One region of the Pantoea sp. ABR1s genome, then DNA from elsewhere that is predicted to be linked to it. Evidence: riboswitches for the same ligand, from Rfam matches in the RefSeq annotation. Region 1 holds a riboswitch; the other holds the start of a gene.
The links. A riboswitch is a leader RNA that binds a small molecule or an ion and turns the genes downstream of it on or off. The one in region 1 is predicted to bind thiamine pyrophosphate.
Positions count from the first base shown of each region.

Region 2: linked by a shared signal. The riboswitch ahead of thiB (thiamine ABC transporter substrate binding subunit) and the one ahead of thiC (phosphomethylpyrimidine synthase ThiC) in region 1 are both predicted to bind thiamine pyrophosphate.

Region 1 is NZ_CM173823.1:3,859,936-3,865,364, forward strand. It holds gene nfi (deoxyribonuclease V) at 1-587, opposite strand, end outside; gene hemE (uroporphyrinogen decarboxylase) at 590-1,657, opposite strand; gene nudC (NAD(+) diphosphatase) at 1,698-2,468, opposite strand; gene ACXKZD_RS18180 (Rsd/AlgQ family anti-sigma factor) at 2,558-3,064, shown strand; TPP riboswitch at 3,217-3,317, shown strand; gene thiC (phosphomethylpyrimidine synthase ThiC) at 3,405-5,327, shown strand; gene thiE (thiamine phosphate synthase) at 5,330-5,429, shown strand, end outside.
Region 2 is NZ_CM173823.1:3,405,853-3,411,281, reverse strand. It holds gene thiP (thiamine/thiamine pyrophosphate ABC transporter permease ThiP) at 1-1,182, opposite strand, end outside; gene thiB (thiamine ABC transporter substrate binding subunit) at 1,158-2,144, opposite strand; TPP riboswitch at 2,191-2,293, opposite strand; gene sgrR (HTH-type transcriptional regulator SgrR) at 2,329-3,990, opposite strand; gene ACXKZD_RS16140 (MFS transporter) at 4,245-5,423, shown strand.

The sequences.
Region 1 (5,429 bases):
TAACCACGCGTACAGTTTTCGACCCACTGCAGCGCGGTATCCAGGCTGACACGATGGCCGGTGGCGACAAACAGCGGATTACACCGCAGCTTGCTGCGCCATACCCAGCCTATCTGCTCGCCTTTGTCGATCAGTGGCTGACGACTGCCAGGCTGCGCATCCAGATCGGCAAAACGGCCACACAGGCGACTTTTCGCGACACCAATGGTGGGCACATCGACCAGCAGGCCAAAATGTGACGCGACGCCAAGTCGTCGTGGATGCGAAATACCGTGTCCATCCACAAACAGCAGGTCCGGCTTTTGCTCCAGCATCTGCCAGGCGGCCATCAGCGCTGGATATTCACGGAATGAGAGAAAGCCCGGAATATAGGGCATGGTGGTCTCAACGCGTGCGATGCGGTGCTCCACCAGCTTTAAGGAGGGATACTCCAGTATCACCATCGCCGCCCGGGTAATGGTGCCTTCCTGCTCAAATCCAACGTCCGCCCCGCCGATAAAGCGGGGTGGCAGCACATCAAAATCATCTTCACGCACCACATCAGCGGCGCGTTGTAACTGCTCAGCGCGAAGTGCGGCAATATCCATGATTACTCCTGATGCCAGGGACGTGATAAACGGTGTACCGCCTCAACAAAGACGCCCGCATTTTCCGGTGGCACATCCAGATGAATACCATGACCCAGATTAAAGACATGCCCGGTGCCCGAGCCAAAGCGCTCCAGGATCCCAGCCACTTCCTGTTCTATGCGCTCAGGTGCCGCATAGAGCATAGAAGGATCCATGTTGCCCTGCAGGGCGACTTTGTCGCCCACGCGACGGCGTGCATCATCAATATCGGTGGTCCAGTCGAGACCCAGCGCGTCACAACCGGTGGCGGCCATCGCTTCCAGCCACTGTCCGCCGCCTTTGGTGAAGAGCGTCACCGGCACGCGGCGACCGTCGTTTTCACGCAGCAGGCCATCGACAATTTTGTGCATGTAATGGAGTGAGAATTCGCGGTAATCACGACCGGTCAGCACGCCGCCCCAGGTATCAAATACCATAACGGACTGCGCACCGGCGCGGATCTGAGCATTGAGATAGAGGATGACGCTGTCGGCCAGCTTATCCAGCATCGCGTGGAGCGTAGCGGGATCGGCATACATCATCTTCTTAATTTTGGTAAACGCCTTGCTGCTCCCGCCTTCCACCATATAGGTGGCCAGCGTCCACGGACTGCCAGAGAAGCCAATCAGCGGCAGGTCGCCGTTCAGGTTCTTACGGATGGTACGGACAGCATTCATCACATAGCCCAGCTCCATTTCGGGATCGGGCACCGGTAAACGCTCAACGTCAGCGCGGCAGGTCACAGGGTTTGAGAAACGCGGGCCTTCGCCGGTTTCAAAGTAGAGACCCAGTCCCATCGCATCCGGAATGGTCAGGATGTCACTGAAGAGGATGGCGGCATCCAGCGGATAACGGCGCAGCGGCTGCAGGGTGACTTCACAGGCCAGCTCGGCGTTTTTACACAGCGACATAAAGTCACCCGCCTGGGCGCGTGTCGCTTTGTACTCCGGCAAATAGCGCCCGGCTTGTCGCATCATCCAGACCGGCGTGACATCAACCGGCTGACGTAACAGGGCACGCAAATAACGATCGTTCTTCAGTTCACTCATCTCAACACTCTCTCAATAACAGGCGTGTAGTGTAGCACTTTCACACTTCGGCGCGGCACAGGGCGACGGTATCTTCAATCAGGCGGCGCGCCACGGTGCCTGGCGGTGGCAGCAACGGCAGCTCATCAAAACGGAACCAGGCCGCATCCAGCAGCTCTTTACCGTCGTGCTGCAGATCGCCGCTGTCATACTCCGCCATAAAGGCTGTCATCAGCGATTGCGGGAAGGGCCACGGCTGGGAGGTAACGTAACGGACGTTTTTGACGCGGATATTGCTCTCTTCCATCACTTCGCGGGCAACGGCCTGCTCCAGCGTCTCGCCCACCTCCACAAAACCTGCCAGCACGGTGTAGACCTTGTTGCGATGGCGGGCATGATTCGCCAGCAGGATTTCATCACCGCGACGGATAGCCACAATGATGCAGGGTGCGATCTGCGGATAGTAACGCTCGCGGCAATGGCTGCAGAGACAGGCAAATTCATGTTTGCTTTGGTGCATTTCATGGCCGCAATAGCCGCACCAGCGATGAGAACGGTAGAATTCCGCCAGTTGCACACCGCGACCCACCAGCTGAAACAGCGCCACATCCTGATCGATCAGCTGTCGTACTGAGAACATATCGGCAGAACGCGGCTCACAAATCAGCCAGACTTTTTCGCCCTGCCACTCACCGATGGTCCGGGCTTTACTGCCGGTCAAACCAAATTTTTCGGCGTTTCCGTGGGGTAAATCACCTTGTGGTAACCAAAGTTTCTGTTCATGGCTGACAATCCACCATCCAGCGTCTACGCTTGAGATTTCGCATTGCATTTATTTCGTCATCCTTAGCGTCAACTCGCACGCTGAAGTCCTGATGTTAAGTGTGTAGATAAACAACTATAACTCACATGGAGTTAGATATGCTTAACCAGTTAGACGTCCTGGCTGAACGCGTAGGTGGCAGTAATGAACTGGTCGATTCGTGGCTTGAAGCCCGTCGTCAGCTACTGGTGACCTATTATCACCTGGTCGGACTTAAACCAAACAAAGAGGCGCTGACGCGTCTTGATGAGCAGGCTCTGGACAACTTCTGTCACGGTCTGGTCGATTATCTTTCTGCGGGTCACTTCAGTATCTATGAACGCGTGATCAGCGAAATGAGTGGCGACAGCCCGATGATTGCCGCCGCACAGATCTATCCACCGCTGGAAGCCAATACTGAGCGTCTGATGCAGCTGTATGACGGCCACCTGCAGCAGGCGATCGACGACGAGAACTGCATGACCTTCCAGCAGGCACTCTCCGAAGTGGGTGAAGTGCTGGAAGCACGCTTTACGCTGGAAGATAAGCTGATCCAGCTGGCATGGGATAACCAGCTTGTCCCCCCGCCGGTTGCCAATGACAGCCATATCGCGCGTCCGGCTTAATCATCATCTCCGGCAAAGGGGTTGAGATTATCCCGTAGCCCTTTTATGCTGAACAGGTTCTGAGGAGAGTGCTCCAAAGAACCTTTTTGATTTTTGCTTTGAAATATAAGGTTTTTACATCTGGCTCTGTTATCAGACACCAGCGTAAAAACAGCTTCTTGTCGGAGTGCCCAGTTGGGCTGAGACCGTTAATTCGGGATCCGCGGAACCTGATCAGGTTAGAACCTGCGAAGGGAACAAGAGTAAATATTCTCTGTATGCCAGCATGCTAACGCTGTCTATACGGTTACTCCTTCCGAACTCCGGACAAGCATCGTTCCCCCTTAACAGGATGATTGCTATGTCTGACCAAAAAACAACCCGTCGTGAACAGCGTGCCCAGGCGCAGGAATTTATTGATTCCCTGCAAAGCGGCAGTGCATTTCCCCAGTCCCGCCGCATCTGGATTACCGGCAGCCGCGAGGATATTCGCGTTCCCATGCGTGAAATCGTGCTAAGCCCGACTCACATCGGCGGCAGCAAAGAACAGCCTCTCTATGAGCAGAACGAAGCGGTACCGGTCTATGACACGGCGGGTGCCTATGGCGATCCCGCGGCACAGATCGATGTTCATCGGGGCCTGGAAAAGCTGCGCGCCCGCTGGATTGCTGAACGCGACGACAGCGAACTTCTCGAACAGAACAGCTCAGGCTATACCCAGCAGCGGCTGGCTGACGAGGGGCTGGATCATCTGCGTTTCGATCAACTGCCGACACCGCGCCGTGCCCGCGCAGGCTGCTGCGTCACGCAATTGCACTATGCCCGCCAGGGGATCATCACCCCGGAGATGGAATTTATCGCACTGCGGGAAAACATGGGCCGTGAGCGAATCCGCAGTGAGGTATTGCTGCAACAGCATCCCGGCCACAGTTTTGGCGCGCATCTGCCAGCCAGTATCACGCCCGAGTTTGTACGTCAGGAGGTCGCTGCCGGACGCGCCATTATCCCTGCCAATATCAATCACCCTGAATCGGAGCCGATGATCATTGGCCGCAACTTTCTGGTTAAGGTCAATGCCAACATCGGTAACTCGGCGGTGACCTCTTCTATTGAGGAAGAGGTGGAAAAACTGGTCTGGTCGACTCGCTGGGGTGCCGATACGGTGATGGATCTCTCTACCGGTCGTTATATTCATGAAACGCGCGAATGGATTTTGCGAAACAGCCCGGTGCCAATCGGTACAGTGCCGATTTATCAGGCGCTGGAAAAAGTGAATGGCGTAGCCGAGGCGCTGAACTGGGAAATATTCCGCGATACGCTGCTTGAGCAGGCGGAACAGGGTGTCGATTATTTCACTATCCACGCTGGCGTGCTGCTGCGTTATGTCCCGATGACGGCGAAACGTCTGACCGGAATTGTATCGCGGGGTGGCTCTATCATGGCGAAATGGTGCCTGTCGCATCATCAGGAGAGCTTCCTGTATCAGCACTTCCGGGAGATTTGTGAAATCTGCGCCGCCTATGATGTCTCCCTGTCGCTGGGCGATGGCCTTCGTCCGGGTTCCATTCAGGATGCCAACGATGAGGCGCAGTTTGCCGAACTGCGTACCCTGGGCGAGCTGACCCGTATTGCCTGGGAATATGACGTTCAGGTAATGATTGAAGGCCCGGGGCACGTCCCGATGCATATGATCCGCCGCAACATGACAGAACAGCTCGACCTGTGCGATGAAGCCCCCTTCTACACCCTTGGCCCGCTGACCACCGACATCGCGCCCGGCTATGACCATTTCACCTCCGGTATCGGTGCTGCCATGATTGGCTGGTTTGGTTGCGCCATGTTGTGTTACGTCACGCCCAAAGAGCATCTGGGTCTGCCGAACAAAGAGGATGTGAAGCAGGGATTGATCACCTACAAAATCGCGGCGCATGCCGCCGATCTGGCGAAAGGCCATCCGGGTGCGCAGATCCGTGATAACGCCATGTCCAAAGCGCGCTTTGAGTTCCGCTGGGAAGATCAGTTTAATCTGGCGCTGGATCCCCATACGGCGCGGGCTATGCATGATGAAACCCTGCCGCAGGAGTCGGGCAAAGTGGCCCATTTCTGCTCGATGTGTGGCCCTAAGTTCTGCTCGATGAAAATTTCCCAGGAGGTGCGCGAGTTCGCAGCACGTCAGGATACGCACGCCGAGCCCGTTGAAGTGGGCATGGCGCAAATGTCAGACCGTTTTCGTCGGCGCGGCGGTGAGCTTTATCATCCCGCCGATGCCATTAAGGAGGAGTAACGATGCCCGCATTTCCCGCTACCGCCCCGCGCCTGGGGCTTTATCCGGTGGTTGATAGCCCCGACTGGATTGAGCGCCTGCTGAAGATGGGCGTTCGTACAC
Region 2 (5,429 bases), 450 kb from region 1:
AAACAGCAGGAAAAAGCCGGTGGCGAGCACGATGCCTGGCATCGCCAGAATCAGCATGCCGCTGGTGTCGATAAGGGTTGCCGCCGCCGGGCGCTGACGCAGGCGCAGCTCGCGGCTGCTCCACAGCAGCATCATGGTCAGCACCACACAGAGCAGACCGGCGCCGGTGGCGATGCGCAGTGAGGTAAACGTCGCCTGCCAGAGTGCAGGCTGCGCCAGCGCGCCGCGCAGTCCGCCGTGCAGACCATCGATGATAACCGCCGCCAGCGGGGGCAGCAGCAGGATCAGCGCCAGCAGGATCAGCAGCGCATCAACCAGCTGCGCCCCGCGCGAATCCTGCGGATCGCGCCAGCCGTTCAGCTGGCTGGTTCCGGCGGGAATGGCCTTGCTGAAGCGCTGACTGAGCAGCACCAGCGTCACGCAGCAGCCAAGCTGGATCAGCGCCAGCAGTGCTGCGCGCCCCGGATCGTAGTCATAACTCAGCGCCTGGAAAATCGCCAGCTCGATGGTCGTCGCCTGCGGGCCGCCGCCCAGTGAGAGCACGGTAGCAAAGCTGGCGAAACAGAGCATGAAGATCAGCGCGCCGGTCGGCAGCAGCTGACGCCGCAGCCATGGCCACTCCAGCAGACGAAAATGGTGCCAGCCGCGCAGGTCGAGCTGTGCCGCCAGCTGACGCTGTTCCGCCGGAATGCTCTCCAGCGCCTGCAGCATCAGGCGGGTCGCCAGCGGCAGGTTAAAGAAGACGTGCGCCAGCAAAATGCCCGACAGACCGTAGGGAGAGAAGTGGTAATCAATCCCTGCCAGCTGGCACAGCTGCGCCAGCCAGCCGACACGACCATAGACGGTGAGCAGACCAAATACCGCCACCAGCACCGGCAGCACCAGGGTCATGGCGCACAGACGCAGCAGCAGCTGACGGCCAGGGAAACGGCGTCGATAGAGCGCGCGCGCCAGCGGCACCGCTGGCAGCAGCGACAACAGCGCGGAGAGCAGCGCCTGACCAAAAGAGAAGGCGATAACGTGATGCAGGTAATCATCCTGCAGCACGCTGCGCCAGTCATTCTCTGGCGCGGCGCTCCAGAGTGCACCGAAGGCCAGCAGCGCCACGCTGATTAACAGCAGCGTGGCGAGCGAACCGGGGATAAGCCAGCGCGGCATCAGCGGCTGACGGCGCGTTGCCACTGGCTGATCCAGCCTGAACGCTGGCTGGCAACCTCTTCCGGCGAGAACTGCAGAGCGGTGGCGGGCACAGTGAGTGCGCTAAAACCGGCAGGCAGTGGCGTGTCGATTACCGGGTACATCCAGTTACCGGTGGGAATCGTGCGCTGGAAGTCGGGTGACACCATAAACTTCATAAACTGCTGTGCCAGCGCCGGCTGCTTGCTGCTGGCTAACTGCGCGGCAACTTCAACCTGCAGATAGTGGCCCTCTGCAAACGGCGCGGCGGCATAGTTCTCTTTTTTCTCTTCGATGATGTGGTAAGCCGGTGAGGTGGTGTAGCTTAGCACCAGATCGCCTTCGCCCTTGAGGAACAGGCCATAGGCTTCACTCCAGCCTTTGGTCACCGTCACGGTTTTCTGCGCCAGCTTCTGCCACGCCTGCGGTGCCTGATCGCCATAGACTTTCTGCATCCACAACAGCAGGCCTAAGCCGGGGGTGCTGGTACGGGGATCTTCGTAGATCACCCGCCACTTCTCCGGGCTGTCGACCAGCTCTTTCAGGCTTTTTGGCGGATTCTTCAGCCGGGTTTTGTCATAGACAAACGCGAAGTAGCCATAATCAAACGGCACGAAGGTGGTGTTGTGCCAGCCGCCGGGCAGTTTTAATGTCGAGGTATCGACCTGACTTTCGGCAAACAGACCGGTTTTCTGCGCCGCCTGTACCAGATTGTTATCCAGCCCCAGTACCAGATCGGCTTTGCTGCTTTTTCCTTCCATGCGCACGCGGTTCAGCAGCGACACGCCATCTTCCAGCGTGACGAATTTCAGCTCGCAGTTGCACTGCGCCTCGAAGGCTTTTTTAACCGCCGGGCCAGGGCCCCAGTCAGCGGAGAAGGAGTCGTAGGTGTAGACCGTGAGAACCGGCTTAGCCGCCAGAACGGGGGCGGAGAGTAACAGCAGCACCGGCAGAACTTTGTTTAACACTTTGCGCTCCTTCAGGAGAATAGGGGATGAGTCGCAAAGGATCTGAGCACAGAGGCCTCCCAAATCCCTACGTCGGTATTAACCGAATCAGGTTCGACGGGTATCTCTCAGCTGCTTGCTGGTGGCAGGCGGCACCCCGTTGAGAACGTCACATTCTAGTCATTTCAGCGCCGGGGCGAAAGCCTCACAGCGCGGGTGGCGCGAACCAGGCGGATTTAAAATCAAACCAGCCCAGCGTATTCATCCGAACGCCGCGCATGCTGCGCTGACCTTCAAGCAGCAGCCAGTGGTGAAACAGCGGATGCAGACCCGCTTCTTCGACTAACTGTTTACTCCATTCGGCCAGCGGCAGCGTTTTCTCGCGCCAGCGGGCCGCATCGCTGTGCCAGTCGATCGGCAGACAGTGATGCAGCAACGGGATCTCATAAAGCTGCGCAAACAGAGAGTAAGTCAGCGGCAGGGTAAAGTTCACGCTGCCAAGCCAGATATCACTTTCCGCTTCGCCCTGATACCAGCTTTCGTAGCTGATCTCGCGGGTCTCCAGCGTGACGCCATGCTCTGCCAATAGCGGACGCAGCGCGTTAGCGATGCCTTCATGCTCCACGTGCTGGCTGTACCAGGTCAGCGTCAGGTGGGTTAAGCCAGGCGGTTTTTCCACTGGCGTCAGGTCGCGCCGATGATGCCAGCGTGGCAGCAGGCCATACGCCGGAAACCAGTAGCGCTGGTAGCCGACACCGGCGTGATTGAGCAGGGCGATAGGATTAAACAGGTAGCTGACCCAGCGCCGGACCGCCTCGTTGCGTCCCTGTTCTGAACGCTGGTCGAACAGCAGATAGTAGCAGCCCTCTTCAAGGCGGCTCTCCTCCTGAATCTCATCGGCTCCGTCGCCCTGCAGACGGACACCGGCATAGACCAGCTCATCGCTGATGTCGGGCAGTACCCAGATAGAGACATCATCAATCAGCGCGCGAAAACCAAAATAGTCATCAAACGCTTCGATCTTCAGCTGACTCTCCTGATTGCGGATCACCCGGTAAGGACCGGTGCCAACGGGCTGGCGGGCAAAATCGTGCAGCGTCGGCCATTCGCGCGGCAGGATCATCGCACTGACGCTGCCCAGCAGCCAGGGTAATCCCTCGTCGGGCTGGCTTAAGCGGATATCCAGCGTCCAGGGCGCGGGCGAGTCGATCTGCTCAATATGGGAAAAGAGCGGATGGGGGCGCTGACGCTCCAGCGTGGCCAGCACATCCTCCATCTCCAGTTCTCTGCCGTGATGAAAGCGAATCGCCGGACGCAGAAAAAAGCGCCAGTGAAGCGGGGAAGTCTGCTGCCAGTGGTGCGCAATATCGGGCTCGATTTCCCCATTTTCCTCATTTATCCGCGTCAGGCCGTTGAAAATCTGTCGCGCAATATGGGTTTCGGAGCGCCGCAGCGGCGAACCGGGCAGCAGATTGAGCAGCGGACGATAGTAGAGCACCCGCAGGATATGCTTGCCCTGACGGAAACTGCGCCCCAGATGCGCGGCGATCATCTGCCGTACCTGATTTTTATCGCCCACCAGCTGGACCAGCTGATCGATGCGATCCTGCTCCAGCAAATCCTCGGCACGTTGCTGCTGCAGGGCCAGTCCGGTATAGCAGAAGGTAAGCTGTGAACGCTTGCCGCGTCCGGCTTCCGCCTGCCAGATTAGCCAGCCCGCGGCCTGCATCCGGTTGAGCAGATTGCGCATATGGCGGCGCGAGCAGTGCAGCAGGTCAGCCAGTTCGCTAAGGGTAATCTCCTGCGTTTGCCCCTGACAGCTCTGCCACAGGCGAATGAACTGCTGCTTCAGACGTGATGAGGACATAAAAGAGGAACTCCCGATGAAAAGCGCTCTGTTTTTCTTGCCCTATTTTAAGAGCAAACTTTGCGTTATGGGAAGAGCGGGAGGCATTCAGTTCTGAATGGCGTTCGACCCTGACTTCGCTGTTCAGCGGAGTGCTTTTCTGAGTAGGGTGCATTTACACCGCCAGCAGATGATCTCTGCTGGCTTTTTTCATGTTGCGCGGTATCGTCTACCCTTCTTTTTTCCCCTCTGTTTGTTCTGTAAGGGATTTCGGTATGAAATCGCTGTTAACGCGGCAGCGCCGCATCAATCCGGTTTACCTCGCTTTTATGGTCGCCTCGTTCATGCTGGGCATCGCGGGCGCACTGCAGGCGCCGACGCTCAGCCTGTTTCTGACGCGCGAGGTGCAGGCGCGGCCCTTTTGGGTCGGACTGTTTTTCACCATCAATGCGGTGGCCGGTATCGTGGTGAGCATGCTGGTGGCAAAGCGCTCTGACAGCGTCGGCGATCGTCGTCATATCATTCTCTTCTGCTGCCTGATGGCGCTGGTCAATGCGCTACTGTTTGCCTTTACCCGCCACTATCTGACCTTACTGACGCTGGGCGTGCTGCTGTCAGCGCTGGCCAGCGTCTCAATGCCTCAGCTGTTTGCGCTGGCGCGGGAATATGCCGATCAGTCGGCGCGTGAAGCGGTGATGTTCAGTTCGGTGATGCGTGCGCAGCTGTCGCTGGCGTGGGTGATTGGGCCGCCGCTCTCCTTCGCGCTGGCGCTGAACTACGGCTTTGTGACGCTATTTATGGTGGCCGCCGCGCTGTTTCTGATCTGTATCCTGCTGATCTGGTTCACCGTGCCGTCGGTGCCACGTTCGCAGCCCCTGATGCAAAGCGGCGGGCTGCCGCTAAGTGGCTGGCGCGATCGGGATGTGCGTTTACTGTTCCTGGCCTCAGTCGCGATGTGGACCTGCAACACTATGTATATCATCGATATGCCGCTCTATATCAGCACCACGCTGGGGCTGCCTGAGAAGCTGGCCGGTCTGCTGATGGGAACGGCTGCGGGGCTGGAGATCCCGGTGATGCTGCTGGCCGGACATTACGCACGGCGTATCGGCAAGCGCCGGTTAATGCTGATCGCGGTGGCGGCTGGCGTACTGTTTTATCTGGGGCTGGTGCTGTTCAATTCCCGCACGTCGCTGATGGTGTTGCAGCTGTTTAACGCGGTGTTTGTCGGGATTATTGCTGGCATAGGGATGCTGTGGTTTCAGGATCTGATGCCAGGACGGCCTGGTGCAGCGACCACCATGTTCACCAACTCGATCTCGACCGGCATGATTCTGGCTGGTGTTATTCAGGGCACGCTCAGTGAGCGACTGGGACATGAGGCGGTTTACTGGCTGGCATTCGGGCTGGCTATAGTGGCGCTGGTGATGTCGGCGCGGGTGCGCGACGTATAAAGAAGA